Regions from separate parts of the Cronobacter universalis NCTC 9529 genome, predicted to be linked through region 1. Evidence: predicted binding sites of a transcription regulator. Region 1 holds the regulator's gene; the other holds the start of a gene.

The links. The regulator LexA, encoded in region 1, represses DNA repair genes until DNA is damaged. The targets are predictions, from matches to a motif close to TNCTGTATGTACATACAGNA.
Region 2: the regulator LexA is predicted to act here: its motif matches at 4,095-4,114, upstream of rmuC (DNA recombination protein RmuC).

What each region holds. Positions count from the first base shown of each region.
Region 1 covers NZ_CP012257.1:3,812,971-3,820,787, reverse strand. The annotation lists gene plsB (glycerol-3-phosphate 1-O-acyltransferase PlsB) at 1-1,873, opposite strand, end outside; gene AFK65_RS17580 (diacylglycerol kinase) at 2,006-2,374, shown strand; gene lexA (transcriptional repressor LexA) at 2,483-3,091, shown strand; gene dinF (MATE family efflux transporter DinF) at 3,217-4,524, shown strand; gene AFK65_RS17565 (CsbD family protein) at 4,732-4,941, shown strand; gene zur (zinc uptake transcriptional repressor Zur) at 5,024-5,539, opposite strand; gene AFK65_RS17555 (cupin domain-containing protein) at 5,650-6,156, shown strand; gene AFK65_RS17550 (conjugal transfer protein TraF) at 6,305-7,585, shown strand; gene dusA (tRNA dihydrouridine(20/20a) synthase DusA) at 7,676-7,817, shown strand, end outside.
Region 2 covers NZ_CP012257.1:302,138-309,954, forward strand. The annotation lists gene metE (5-methyltetrahydropteroyltriglutamate--homocysteine S-methyltransferase) at 1-1,981, shown strand, start outside; gene AFK65_RS01395 (dienelactone hydrolase family protein) at 2,177-2,995, opposite strand; gene udp (uridine phosphorylase) at 3,255-4,010, shown strand; gene rmuC (DNA recombination protein RmuC) at 4,157-5,590, shown strand; gene ubiE (bifunctional demethylmenaquinone methyltransferase/2-methoxy-6-polyprenyl-1,4-benzoquinol methylase UbiE) at 5,680-6,435, shown strand; gene ubiJ (ubiquinone biosynthesis protein UbiJ) at 6,447-7,052, shown strand; gene ubiB (ubiquinone biosynthesis regulatory protein kinase UbiB) at 7,049-7,817, shown strand, end outside.

The DNA of each region.
Region 1 (7,817 bases):
CGGCGATAAGCGATGGCAGCACCAGCATATGCATGATGTTGTTGCGGTAGTAGGTCATCAGCACCGCCTGCTCGCGCGGCAGCACGATGATATCGCCGATCGTATCTTTCTCGACATCGAACTTGTTCATCTGCAACGCGTGCTCGATGAGCTGCGTCGCCGTGGCGTCCGGCACCGTGGCGTCGGAGGCGTATGGCACGTTACGCAGCAGGCTCAGGTAGCAATCCAGCTGTTCGGTCAACTGCTCGCGCGTTAACGAACGCTGACGCGAGGCCAGCAACGCGGTGCAACACAGGTTCATGGCGTTAGCCGCGCCCGCATTGTTGATACGCACCATCAGCTGTGAAGCAATTTCATTCACCGTCGGGGTCAGCCACGCCGGACGTACCGCTTCGATCGGGTCGATGGAATCGCGCCACTCCGGCACATGCTGGTTCAGGAAGGTCATCAGCGGCAGCGGTTCGCCGAAGTTCACATAACCCTGACCCAGGTTACGCAGCTTGCTTAAGCCGCGCAGCATCTGCAGCAGGCTCTCTTTCTCTTTGGTGGCGCCGCGCAGCTCTTTCGCGTAAGTGCCCACTTCCATCACATGCTCATAGCCAATGTAAATCGGCACCAGCGTAATCGGACGCGTACCGCCGCGCAGCATGGCCTGGATGGTCATGGAGAGCGTGCCGGTTTTCGGATCGAGCAGACGACCGGTGCGCGAGCGCCCGCCTTCCACGAAGTACTCCACCGAATAGCCGCGGCTGAACAGTTCGCCGAGATATTCGCGGAAGACCGTGGAGTAAAGCTTGTTGCCTTTAAAGGTGCGGCGGATAAAAAACGCGCCCAGACGGCGGAAAATCGGCCCGGCGGGCCAGAAGTTCAGGTTGATGCCAGCGGCGATATGCGGCGGCACCAGCCCCTGGTGATAAAGCACGTAAGAGAGCAGCAGATAGTCCATGTGGCTGCGATGGCAGGGCACATAGACAATTTCGTGGCCGTCGTGGGCGAGCTGACGCACCCGCTCGGCGTTATGGACGTTAATGCCCTGGTAGAGACGGTTCCAGGTAAACCCAAGCACGCGGTCGGTAAGGCGAATCGCCTCGTAAGAGAAGTTTGCGGCGATCTCTTCCATCAACGCGACGGCGTTTTGCTGGGCTTTCTCGTGCGAGATTTTTTTGGTGCGCGCTTCGTCTTCAACGGCGCGAGCGATAGCTTTTGACGAGAGCAGCTTGTTAAAGAGATCCTGGCGCGCAGGGAGGCGCGGGCCGACAGCGGCGAGGCGCTGGCGGGCGAAATGCATACGCGCCACGCGGGCCAGTTTCTGGGCGATGCGCTTGTCCGTACCGTGTTCGGTCGCCATGCGGCGCAGCGACACCGGCGGCGAGAAACGCACAAAGCTGTCGCGACCAAGCCAGGAGACCGCGAAGAATTTCTGAATGCCGTTCAGCATGCGCAGCGGCGGGTTTTCCTCGCCCTTTTCGCGCCCCGGCGAGCGGCCGAACATGACCGACACCGGCACCATCTGGACGTCGAGATCCGGGTTGCTGCGGTGCAGGTCGAGATAGTTGTGGAACAGCTTGATCGACTCTTCCTTCGGCGTGTAGTAAGTAAACACGCGGGGGCCGCCATGGATAAACACATAGCGCGGCAGTTCGGTGCCGTCGATAACCAGTGGTTCCAGCGGGTCCGGCAGATCGTGCTCCAGGCACTGGGCGCGCAGCGTCAGGAGATCCGCCTTCGAGTTATACGGCAACACATACATGATGGGGCGTGACGTATCGAGCCCAAGTTCGGGGCAGGGCGCCGCCGGGATGGACTTGCTTTTTACCAGCACGCTTAATGGTAAATTAAGTAATTTGTAGTAAATTCGTGGCCAACCGGACATAAACGATGTAAAGCCTCTGGTTAATAATGCAATTGCGGCGCAAGAATATCAGAAACTCCGTAGAATTTCTGTGGTGCTTCTTTATCGAAGCGCATTAGCATTGACGCCTGAATTTAAAAAAGGTTTCTTGTCATGGCCAACAACACCACGGGGTTAACTCGAATTATTAACGCTGCCGGCTATTCCTGGAAGGGATTACGCGCCGCCTGGAAAAATGAAGCCGCATTTCGCCAGGAAGGGGTTGCCGTAATAGCCGCCATTCTTATCGCCTGCTGGCTGGATGTCGACCCGATCACCCGCGTCCTGCTGATTGGCTCCGTGACGCTGGTTATGATCGTTGAGATCCTCAACAGCGCCATCGAAGCGGTCGTTGATCGCATCGGCCCTGAATTTCATGAACTTTCCGGGCGCGCCAAGGATATGGGCTCCGCCGCGGTCCTGCTGTCGATTATCCTCGCGCTGGTCGTGTGGGTCACGCTGCTCTGGCAGCATTTGCGATAAGTTTTCCAGAAATCGCGAAAGAAGCGCTTTTTTAACCGGTTATGGTTTTAAAATCACCTTTAGCTGTATATACTCACAGCATAACTGTATATGCACCCAGGGGGCGGAATGAAAGCATTAACTACCAGGCAACAAGAGGTGTTTGATCTCATTCGGGATCACATCAGCCAGACCGGCATGCCGCCTACGCGTGCGGAAATCGCGCAGCGTCTGGGTTTCCGTTCGCCAAACGCGGCGGAAGAGCACCTCAAAGCGCTGGCGCGCAAAGGGGTTCTTGAGATTGTCTCCGGCGCGTCGCGCGGTATTCGTCTGCTGCAGGAAGAAGAAACCGGCCTGCCGCTTGTAGGGCGCGTCGCGGCAGGTGAGCCGCTGCTGGCCCAGCAACATATCGAAGGCCACTATCAGGTCGATCCTGGCCTGTTTAAGCCGAACGCCGATTTCCTGCTGCGCGTTAGTGGGATGTCGATGAAAGATATCGGGATTATGGACGGCGACCTGTTAGCGGTTCATAAAACGCAGGATGTGCGCAACGGCCAGGTTGTGGTCGCGCGTATTGACGATGAAGTGACGGTAAAACGCCTTAAAAAACAGGGCAATGTCGTTGAGCTGCTGCCAGAGAACAACGAGTTCAAACCGATCGTTGTCGATCTGCGCGAGCATAACTTCTCTATCGAAGGTCTGGCGGTCGGCGTGATCCGTAACGGCGAATGGCTCTGAGGCCTTTCCCGGCTGCCTGACGCCGCATTACCGTAACTGGCCCGCCCCGGTTACGGTAATGACCTCTCCCGTCTGCTAAAGTCTGCATATTTTTTCATCATCGCGTAACGGCATCGGAACGCCATATGCCCTTTCTCACTTCTACCGATAAAGCTCTCTGGCGCCTCGCGCTGCCAATGATTTTCTCCAATATCACCGTGCCGCTGCTGGGCCTGGTGGATACCGCCGTGATTGGCCATCTCGACAGCCCCGTGTATCTGGGAGGCGTCGCGGTTGGCGCAACCGCCACCAGCTTCCTGTTTATGCTGCTGCTGTTCTTACGTATGAGCACCACCGGGTTAACCGCCCAGGCGTTCGGCGCGCGCGATCCGGCGGCGCTGGCCCGCGCGCTGGTGCAGCCCATGGCGCTGGCGCTTATCGCCGGTGTGCTGATTATCGCGCTGCGCGAACCGCTGATTCATCTGGCGCTGCATATTACCGGCGGCAGCGACGCTGTGCTGACGCAGGCCCGGCGGTTTCTGGAGATTCGCTGGCTCAGCGCGCCCGCGTCGCTTGCTAATCTGGTGCTGCTGGGCTGGCTGCTGGGCGTTCAGTACGCCCGCGCGCCGGTTATCCTGCTGGTGGTCGGTAATCTGCTTAATATCGCGCTTGATCTCTGGTTCGTCATGGGGCTTGGCCTTAACGTCCAGGGCGCAGCGCTGGCGACGGCGATAGCGGAATACGCGACGCTTGGCATTGGTCTTATGATGGCGGCCCGCGTGCTGCGCCTGCGCGGCATTACCCCGGCGATGCTGAAAACCGCCTGGCGCGGCGGCGTCGGCAGGCTGCTTAAGCTTAACCGCGACATCATGCTGCGCTCGCTGCTGTTGCAGATCTGCTTTGCCTCCGTCACCGTGTTTGGCGCCCGGCTTGGCAGCGATATTGTCGCCGTTAACGCCATTCTGATGACGCTGTTAACCTTCACGGCTTATGCGCTCGACGGCTTCGCCTACGCGGTGGAAGCGCATGCCGGGCAGGCCTTTGGCGCGCGGGATAAATCGCAACTGCGCAGCGTCTGGCGCGCGGCGTGCCGACAGGCAGGCATGGTCGCGCTGGCGTTCGCGCTGCTGTATGCCGTGGCGGGGCAGTATATTGTGTCGCTGTTAACATCTTTGCCGTCGTTGCAGGCGCTGGCGCAGCCCTATCTCTTCTGGCAGGCGATCCTGCCGGTAGTCGGCGTCTGGTGTTATCTGCTGGACGGCATGTTTATCGGCGCGACGCGCGGGGCGGAGATGCGCAACAGTATGGCTGTCGCGGCGCTCGGTTTTGGCCTGACGCTGCTCACGCTGCCGCGGCTTGGCAACCACGGTCTGTGGCTGGCGCTCACCGTTTTCCTGGCGCTGCGCGGATTGTCGCTCGGTTACTTATGGCGTCGCGGGCGTCTTTTGCACTAAGTTTTCCTGATGTATCACATCGCCGATAAAAGAAAATTTGTCGGCTCCAGCGCTTCGTTATGGTTAAAGATTCTGAATATCCCGCCGGGGGTAAAATTGACGTCTAAAATGAGTAGTACGTTCAGCAAATGATGAAGATGACCCGGGCTGAACCCCCACAGGAGAACCTGTGAGACTGATTCACTACCGAATGTTAAGGAGACGTCTATGAACAGAGATGAAGCTGGCGGTAACTGGAAACAGTTTAAAGGTAAAGTGAAAGAGCAATGGGGTAAATTAACCGACGATGATATGACTATCATCGAAGGGAAACGTGACCAACTGGTGGGTAAAATCCAGGAACGTTACGGTTATGCGAAAGATGAAGCCGACAAGGAAGTGACTGACTGGGAAAGCCGCCACGATTACCGCTGGTAATCCGGCCACCACCTCAAACGGTATTTTCCCTCTGAGGCTGCCCTGCCCAACGGTACAAGGATGTACCACCCATCCTGACTGATTAACGCCCTTTCTTTTTCACCGTGATACTGTGGTCGTGACCACACTGTCCCTGATGGCGACACGCCTCAACTTCCGCGCAGGCCGCGCACAACCCATGCGCTTCAATGACGTTATGACGCAACGCAAAGCCCATTCTGGCCGCCAGCGCATGCATGATATCTTCCACGCCTTCCGCTGCCTCCTCTTTTACCACGCCACACCTGTCGCAGATAAACATCGCGGAGGTATGCGCCGGGTTATCGAACAGATGACAAAGCACATAGCTGTTCGTGGACTCGACCTTATGCACAAATCCCTGCTCCAGCAGAAAATCGAGCGCGCGATAAACGGTGGGCGGCTTCGCCTGCGGCTCGGTTTCGCGCAATAAATCGAGCAGATCGTAAGCGCTGATAGCGCCCGGCTGTATGGTCATCAGGCGCAGCACTTCGAGGCGCTGCGGAGTCAGGCGCACATTACGTTGCTGGCAGAGCTTTTCAGCTTGCGCCAGAACTTCCTGCGAAATCGTCGTATCCATCGGCATCCTCTATGAATCGTGTCTGAGCCATCACTTTATCATGAACCAGCCAAAACGCCGACATTCCGGCTATGTTATACCTTTTGAGGAGATGTTCTCTGGAGGTTTATATGCAAAAGCGACCTGAATGTATTTGTCACTGGCAGGAAGTAGAAGGTAATGACGACGCGGGTTACCCGGACAGTAACGAGTTGATGTCAATCGGCGCGCCACTGGCGAAGCGCACAGGACTCACGCGGCTTGGCATTCACCATGAGCGGCTGCCGTCTGGGCGTCGCACCTCTTATCCGCATGCGGAAAGCAGTGAAGAAGAGTTTGTCTATGTGCTCGAAGGATTTCCGGATGTCTGGCTCAATGGTGAGCTGTGGCCGCTAAAACCGGGCGACAGCGTCGGCTTTCCGGCAGGCACCGGGCTTTGCCACACGTTCATTAATAATACCGACAGCGAAGTCCGGCTGCTGGTGGTGGGCGAGGCGAACAAACCGGAAAACCGTATTTACTATCCCCTGAACGGCCCTTACGCCGCCACCCGGCCAGATCGCTGGATAGACCACCCGCCACAATTTTTTGGCCCACACGACGGCTTACCTACACGAATTAAGAACCCTAATCTATAAATAATGAGGGCGGTCACGAAACGAGCCCGGCAATGCCGTTGAGCTTTTAGCCTCAACCTCTGGCGTAGTGCGTACTTCACAACAGAAATCGTCTCTGTCATGGGCTGACAGAGGATGTCATTCATGTTGCTTATAAGCAGGGTAAACAGTGAAAAATATAATCAAACCTTCAGTGGCAGCCGTCGCCCTTTCTCTGGTGATGGTCAATCAGGCGAGTGCAGCGAATACCTGGGCGCAGGCGCGTAACGATGCGATGGGCGGCACCGGCGTGGCGTCAGCCGATTACGGCAGCGGCGCGTTAATTAACCCGGCTTTACTGGCGCGTTCACAACCGGAAGATGACATTACGGTGATTTTGCCGGCGTTACAGGCGCAAATTTCCGATGAAGATAATCTTCAGGATGAGATCGACCATATCAGCGATCGCGTTGATTATTATCGCGATGTAGTAAACAGCCTGACGCCTGGCGACATCGCCGCCGATCCGATCGGCACGCTGCGTCAGTTCCAGGGGGCGGCGGGCGAGCTTGGCGACGAGCTGGAATACCTGCGCGGCAAAACGGCAAGCGCGCGTGCGGCGGGCGGTATCGCCGTAAGTATCCCCAACGACGTGCTGGCGGTGGCGTTTGTGGCGAAAGCCTACGCGCATGCGCGCGTCAGCACCCGTGTGGATCAGAGCGATATCGACTATCTGCGCCGCATCCAGAACGACGATCTTTATGCCGGCGGTCAGATTATTAACGCCGCGATCAACGGTTCTGACACGATCACCGATCGCCTGACCTCTACGGCGTTTGGCCGTGCGGCGATCGTTTCTGATTACGGCGTGGCGTTTGCGCACCGGTTCCAGGTCGGCGACGTGCCGGTTTCCGTCGGCGTTACGCCGAAGCTGCAAAAAACCTGGCTCTATAACTACACCGCCTCGATTTATAACTACGACAGCGGCGATCTGAACAGCACGCGCTATCGCAACGACGATAACGGTTTTAACGTCGACGCCGGCGTGGCGGCGGATTTCGGCCCGAACTGGACCGTGGGCGTGAGCGGGCAGAACCTGGTATCGCGCGATATCGATACCAAAGAGGTCAATGGGTATAAAGATACCTATCAGATCTCGCCGCTGGTGACCGCTGGCGTGGCCTGGCATAACGATATGGTGACGCTGAGCGCCGATGGCGACCTGACGGAAACCAAAGGCTTTAAGAGCGAAGAGAACTCCCAGTTCGTCGGCGTCGGTGCCGAGGTGCGTCCGCTTAACTGGCTGGCGGTGCGCGCCGGTTATCGCGCTGACGTGAAAGATAACGAGAGCAATGTGTTTACCGCGGGCGTTGGCTTCGCGCCATTTAACCGCGTGCATCTCGACCTGACCGGCATCGTCGGTGAAAACGAAACCTGGGGCGCGGGCGCGCAACTGAGCCTGACCTTCTGACCATGTGCAGGGGCGCAGTGCGCCCCTGTCTGAAGTTTGTGCTATAGTAACGCCCCTTTTTCAGCCCGAACTTCGACTCGCTTAGCTATTATGACGTCCACATCCCGTAACGCTTTCCCCGCCCATCGTTTTTCCATCGCGCCGATGCTCGACTGGACCGATCGCCATTGCCGCTATTTCCTGCGTCAGCTTTCGTCGCAGGTGTTGCTGTATACCGAAATGGTCACCACGG
Region 2 (7,817 bases), 800 kb from region 1:
CACGTTGTTCCGCATCGGCCGTGGCCGCGCGCCGACCGGCGAACCCGCCGCCGCCGCCGAAATGACCAAATGGTTTAACACCAACTATCACTACATGGTGCCGGAATTCACCAAAGGCCAGCAGTTCAGCCTCGCCTGGACGCAGCTGCTGGATGAAGTGGACGAAGCGCTGGCGCTCGGTCATCACGTTAAACCGGTACTGCTGGGCCCGGTCACTTACCTGTGGCTTGGCAAAGTGAAGGGCGAACAGTTTGACCGCCTTTCCCTGCTCAATGACATTCTGCCGGTCTACCAGCAGGTCATCGCCGAGCTTGCGAAGCGCGGCATCCAGTGGGTGCAGATTGATGAACCCGCGCTGGTGCTTGAGCTGCCGCAGGCGTGGCTGGACGCGTTCAAACCGGCCTACGACGCGCTGAAAGGCCAGACCAAACTGCTGCTCACCACCTATTTTGAAGGCGTGAGCGATAACCTTGACACCATCACCGCGCTGCCGGTGCAGGGGCTGCATGTCGATCTGGTTCACGGCCATGACGATGTCAACGAACTGCATCGCCGCCTGCCGCAGGAGTGGTTACTCTCCGCAGGCGTTATCAATGGCCGCAACGTCTGGCGCGCCGATCTCACCGAGAAATACGCGCAGCTGAAAGCCATCGCCGGCCAGCGTGAGCTGTGGGTGGGCTCGTCCTGCTCGCTGCTGCACAGCCCTATCGATCTGAGCGTCGAGACGCGTCTGGATGCGGAAGTGAAAAGCTGGTTTGCCTTCGCGCTGCAAAAATGCGAAGAGCTGGCGCTGCTGCGCGACGCGCTGAACAGCGGCGACACAACCAAAATCGAGCAGTGGAGCGCGCCGATTCAGGCTCGTAAACATTCGGCCCGCGTACACAACCCGGCCGTGGAACAGCGTCTTCAGGCCATTACCCCGCAGGACAGCCAGCGCGCCCATGCGTACCCGGTACGCGCCGAAGCGCAGCGCGCCCGCTTCAACCTGCCAGCCTGGCCGACCACTACCATCGGCTCGTTCCCGCAGACCACCGAAATCCGCGGCCTGCGCCTGGACTTCAAAAAGGGCAATCTGGATGCGGCCAACTACCGCACCGGCATCGCCGAACATATTAAGCAGGCGATCGCCGAGCAGGAGCGTCTGGGTCTCGATGTGCTGGTGCACGGCGAAGCCGAGCGTAACGACATGGTGGAGTATTTCGGCGAGCATCTTGATGGCTTCGTCTTCACCCAGAACGGCTGGGTGCAGAGCTACGGCTCCCGCTGCGTGAAGCCGCCGGTGGTGATCGGCGACATCAGCCGTCCGGCGCCGATCACCGTCGAGTGGGCGAAGTATGCGCAGTCGCTGACCGACAAACCGGTGAAAGGGATGCTGACTGGGCCGGTGACGATCCTCTGCTGGTCGTTCCCGCGTGAAGATGTCTCGCGCGAAACCATCGCCAAACAGATTGCGCTGGCGCTGCGTGACGAAGTGGCGGATCTCGAAGCCGCAGGCATCGGCATCATCCAGATTGACGAACCGGCGCTGCGTGAAGGGCTGCCGCTTAAACGCAGCGACTGGGACGCGTACCTCGCCTGGGGCGTGGAGGCGTTCCGCCTGAACGCGGCGGTCGCGAAGGACGACACCCAGATCCACACCCACATGTGTTATTGCGAGTTCAACGACATCATGGATTCTATCGCCGCGCTGGATGCGGACGTGATCACTATCGAAACGTCACGTTCAGATATGGAGCTGCTGGAGTCGTTCGAAGAGTTTGAATACCCGAATGAAATCGGGCCGGGCGTGTACGACATCCACTCGCCGAACGTGCCGGACGTGGCGTGGATCGAGGCGCTGCTGAAAAAAGCCGCGCAGCGTATTCCGCAGGAGCGTCTGTGGGTGAACCCGGATTGCGGCCTGAAAACCCGCGGCTGGCCGGAGACCCGCGCGGCGCTCGCCAACATGGTGAAAGCGGCGCAGAATCTGCGCCAGGCGTAACGGTTATGCGATGCGGTTTGTGATTTTGTAGGGTGGGTAAGCGCAGCGCACCCACCGCCGCCCGCAATAAACAGTGCGATGTAGTTTGTGGTTTTGTAGGGTGGGTAAGCGTAGCGCACCCACCGCGCCCCAAATCCTCCGGCTCCCGCCACCAATACGCCGCAATAAAAAAACGCCCGGTTTCCCGGGCGTTTTTTATGCTTTCTTACTCCCGTAGGCTTTGAACCATTCCAGCATACGTTCCCACCCGTCTTTCGCCGACGCCTCGTGATAACTCGGGCGATAATCGGCGTTAAACGCATGGCCCGCGTCCGGGTATACGATGATTTCCGCCTTCGCGTTGGCGGCGCGCAGCGCCTGACGCATGGTTTCCACGCTCTCAAGCGAAATACCCGTATCCTGCGCGCCATACAGCCCCAGCACCGGCGCGGTGAGATCGGTGGCGACATCCACCGGATGCTTCGGCGAATTCAGCGTTTTATCGCCCATGAGCTTGCCATACCAGGCGACCGCGGCTTTCAATTGCGGATTATGCGCGGCGTACAGCCAGGCGATACGCCCGCCCCAGCAAAAGCCAGTCAGCATCAGACGATGCGCGTCGCCGCCGTTGCGCGACGCCCAGCTTGCCACATGATCCAGATCCGCCAGCACCTGCGCGTCCGGCACTTTCGACACCAGGTTGCTCAACAGCGAGGAAATATCGTCATACTCATTCGGGTCGCCCTGGCGGAAATAGAGCTCCGGCGCCACCGCCAGATACCCTTCCAGGGCCAGGCGACGGCAAATATCGCGAATATGTTCATGCACGCCAAAAATCTCCTGCACCACAATCACCACCGGTAGCGGGCCATCGGCGGCGCGCGGGCGGGCGTGGTAAGCAGGCATATTTTCACCCTGCGTGGGAATCGAGGTTTCGCCCGCGATAATGGCATCCTGCGGCGTATGAACTACCGTTGAAGCGACAGGTGAGACCGCAGCGGCAAAGCCCGCCTTATTGTCAGTGCTGTTGGTCATGGCATTCTCCGTACCCGTTATTGTTTTAGCGCATCCCTAACTATAGCCTGCGTGTGGCGGGAGTGGGGGTGGCAAAAGCAGGCATGCGCGGCGCGGAATTTCACTTATCGGGTTGCTTGTGTGATCATCATCACGAAATAATGGAAATTTAATGCAACTCCTTTCTTTTGAAGTGAATCCGGTCACGAAAAACGCCGGAAAGGTTCTGTAAAGTACCGTTTTGCTTCTCCTGACAAACCGACCCACAGAGGAGTCACCTATGTCTGATGTTTTTCACCTCGGCCTTAAAAAAAGCGATCTTCAGGGCGCGGAATTAGCGATTGTCCCGGGCGACCCGGAGCGAGTGGAAAAGATCGCCGCGCTGATGGATAAGCCGGTCAAACTGGCCTCCCACCGTGAATTCACCTCCTGGCGCGCCGAGCTTGATGGCAAAGTGGTCATCATCTGCTCCACCGGTATCGGCGGCCCGTCCACCTCTATCGCGGTTGAAGAGCTGGCGCAGCTGGGCATTCGTACATTCCTGCGCGTGGGCACCACTGGCGCTATCCAGCCGCATATCAACGTCGGCGACGTGCTGGTGACGACCGCTTCCGTACGCCTTGACGGCGCCAGCCTGCACTTCGCGCCGATGGAATACCCGGCCGTTGCCGATTTCGCCTGCACCACCGCGCTGGTGGAAGCCGCCAAAGCGGTCGGCGCGACAACGCACATCGGCGTGACCGCCTCTTCCGACACCTTCTATCCGGGCCAGGAGCGCTACGACACCTTCTCCGGCCGCGTGGTCAGCCGCTTTAACGGCTCCATGAAAGAGTGGCAGGCGATGGGCGTGATGAACTATGAAATGGAATCCGCGACGCTGCTGACCATGTGCTCAAGCCAGGGCCTGCGCGCGGGCATGGTGGCGGGCGTTATCGTCAACCGCACCCAGCAAGAGATCCCGAACGCGGAAACCATGAAACAAACCGAAAGCCACGCGGTGAAAATCGTGGTGGAGGCGGCGCGCCGTCTTCTCTGATAGCTCCCTTTCTGGCCGGCGTTCCGCCGGCCTTTTTGCGTAATGTCTCGCAGGAATGACGATCCTTACAGAAAAACGCTTTTCGTCTGGAATTATGTACAGCACAATCCTCTCTGGCGTAATGAGCGGTTCAGGCAGGAGGCGTGGTGGAAATCTCATATCTGGTGTTAGCCGTGGTCGCACTGGCGGGCGTGGCGGTGGGCTGGCTGATGTCAGGCCTGCGAACCGCCCAGCAAAAAGCGGATCTGCTGGCGGAACAGCGCGATATCTACGGCGAACTCAGCGCGGCCCGCGAGGCGCTGGCGCATAACCAGCACTGGCGTGACGAGTGCGATCTGCTTAATAACGAACTGCGCAACCTGCGGGAGATCAACAGCTCGCTGGAGTCCGATCTGCGCGAAGTCACCACGCGGCTGGAGGCCACCCGGGTCCACGCCGAAGAAAAACTGCGCCAGATGATGAGCAGCGAACAGCGCCTGAGCGAACAGTTTGAAAACCTCGCCAACCGTATCTTTGAGCAGAGCCGCCGCCAGGTCGATGAGCAAAACCGCCAGAGCCTGAATGGCCTGCTTTCCCCGCTGCGCGAACAGCTCGACGGCTTCCGCCGCCAGGTGCAGGAGAGCTTCGGCCAGGAGGCGCGCGAGCGTCACACGCTGGCCCATGAAATCCGCAACCTCCAGCAACTGAACGCGCAAATGGCGCAGGAAGCCGTCAATCTGACGCGCGCGTTAAAAGGCGACAACAAAGCCCAGGGGAATTGGGGCGAAGTGGTGCTCGCGCGCGTGCTGGAAGCCTCTGGCCTGCGCGAAGGGCATGAGTATGAAACCCAGGTCAATATCCAGCTCGCCGACCGCAGCCGTATGCAGCCGGATGTCATCGTGCGTCTGCCGCAGGGTAAAGATGTAGTGATTGACGCCAAAATGACGCTGGTGGCCTATGAACGTTACTTTAACGCTGAAGATGACTACAACCGCGAGATGGCGCTCAACGAGCATATCGCTTCGCTTCGTAACCATATCCGCCTGCTGGGGCGCAAAGATTATCAGCAGTTGCCGGGGCTGCGCACGCTGGATTACGTGCTGATGTTTATCCCGGTCGAACCCGCCTTTTTGCTGGCTATCGATAAACAGCCGGAGCTGATCACCGAGGCGTTAAAAAACAATATCATGCTGGTGAGCCCGACCACGCTGCTGGTGGCGCTGCGCACCATTTCCAACCTCTGGCGCTATGAGCACCAAAGCCGTAACGCCCAGCAAATAGCCGATCGCGCCAGCCGCCTGTACGACAAAATGCGGCTGTTCGTTGACGACATGAGCGCCATCGGCCAGAACCTCGACAAAGCCAGCGACAGCTACCGCCAGGCGATGAAAAAACTCGCCAGCGGGCGCGGCAACCTGCTCGCCCAGGCGGAGGCGTTTCGCGGTATGGGCGTTGAGGTAAAGCGCGAGATTAATCCGGATTTGGCCGAACAGGCGATGCAGGACGACGACGCATTCGCGCTCTCCGATGCCGAAGCGCTTGCCAGCGCCCCTGATGAAAACAGCCACTTAGCGGCGTTTCGCGTCGCGGGCGAGCGCTGATCGGCGCGCTAATGCCGCCTTGAATCGTAGGGCAATTGCGGCCAATCTGTTACACTTCACAAACATTTCCTTGATAAGCAGGCACTGAGATGGTTGAAGATTCACAAGATACAACGCACTTTGGCTTCCAGACCGTAGCGAAAGAGCAAAAAGCGGATATGGTGGCGCAGGTCTTCCACTCCGTGGCGGCGAAATATGATGTCATGAACGATCTGATGTCGTTCGGCATTCATCGTCTGTGGAAGCGCTTCACTATCGATTGCAGCGGCGTGCGTCGCGGCCAGAAAGTCCTGGATCTCGCGGGCGGCACCGGCGATTTAACCGCAAAATTCTCCCGTCTGGTGGGCGAGAGCGGCAAAGTGGTGCTGGCGGATATCAACGATTCGATGCTGAAAATGGGGCGTGAGAAGCTGCGCAATACCGGCATCGTCGGCAACGTCGAGTATGTCCAGGCCAACGCGGAAGCGCTGCCGTTCCCGGATAACACCTTTGACTGCATTACTATCTCTTTCGGTCTGCGTAACGTTACCGATAAAGAAAAAGCGCTGCGCTCTATGTTCCGCGTGCTGAAGCCGGGTGGCCGTCTGCTGGTGCTGGAGTTCTCCAAACCGGTGTTTGAGCCGCTTAATAAAGCGTATGACGCTTACTCTTTCCATATTCTGCCGCGCGTCGGCGAGCTGGTGGCGAAAGACGCCGGCAGCTACCGTTATCTCGCTGAATCCATCCGTATGCATCCGGATCAGGAAACCCTGAAAGCGATGATGAACGACGCGGGCTTCGAGAACGTCAACTACTACAACATGACCGGCGGGATCGTAGCGCTGCATCGCGGCTACAAATTCTGAGGAGGTGCCGGATGCCTTTCACACCGCTAATGATGGCTGGCATTGAAGGCGCGCTGAACACATTTCTGTACCGCGAGAGCGCGCTGAAAGCGCCGCGCCAGCGTTTGCAGGGCAAAGTGTTGCGCGTCACGCTTGAAGAACTCTCCACACCGCTGGTGCTGGTGTTCAGCGAGCAGCAACTGGATGTGCTCAGCAAATGGGAGGGCGAGGCGGACTGCACCGTTATCACGCGCCTCTCGGTTTTGCCGAAGCTTCAGGATCGCCAGCAGCTGACCGCGCTTATCCGCAGCGGCGAGCTGGAAGTGCAGGGCGATCTGCAGGTGGTGCAAAATTTTGTGGCGCTGATGGATATGGCCGAGTTTGACCCCGCCGGTCTGCTGGCGCCGTGGGTCGGCGATATCGCCGCGGAAGGCATCGGGCGCGTTATGCGTCGCGGCGGGCAACTGCTGCAGAAAGGCTTTACGCGCAACCAGCGCTATCTGGCGGAAGCCATTACCGAAGAGTGGCGCGTCGCGCCAGGCGCGCTGGAAATCGCCTGGTTTGCCGAAGAGATCTCGGCCGTCGGGCGTCAGCTGGAAGAATTAACCAAACGGTTGGATAAACTGGAGGGCAAATGACGCCAGGTGAAATTCGGCGCCTTTATTTCATTATCAAAACGTTCCTGAGCTACGGTCTGGATGAGCTGATTCCACGCATGCGCCTCACGTTGCCGCTGCGGATCTGGCGTCGCGGGCTGTTCTGGATGCCGAACCGGCACAAAGATCTGGAGCTCGGCACACGGCTGCGGCTGGCGTTGCAGGAGCTGGGGCCGGTCTGGATCAAGTTCGGGCAGATGCTGTCGACACGTCGCGATCTGTTCCCGCCGGTTATCGCCGATCAGCTGGCGCTGTTGCAGGATCGTGTCGCGCCCTTTGACGGCAGACTCGCCAAACAGCAGATCGAAAAATCGATGGGCGATCGTCCTGTCGAGGAGTGGTTTGATGATTTCGATATTACGCCGCTCGCTTCCGCCTCTATCGCGCAGGTGCACACCGCCCGTCTGAAAGAGAGCGGGAAAGAGGTGGTTATCAAGGTGATCCGCCCCGATATCCTGCCGGTCATCAAGGCGGATATGAAGCTCATTTATCGTCTCGCGCGCTGGGTGCCGCGTCTGCTGCCGGATGGCCGCCGCCTGCGCCCGATGGAAGTGGTGCGCGAGTATGAAAAAACGCTGCTGGATGAACTCGATCTGCTGCGTGAAGCGGCGAACGCCATTCAGCTGCGCCGTAATTTCGAAAACAGCCCAATGCTCTACGTGCCGGAAGTCTATTCGGACTATTGCAGCCCGACGATGATGGTCATGGAGCGTATTTATGGCATTCCGGTGAATGATGTCGCGGCGC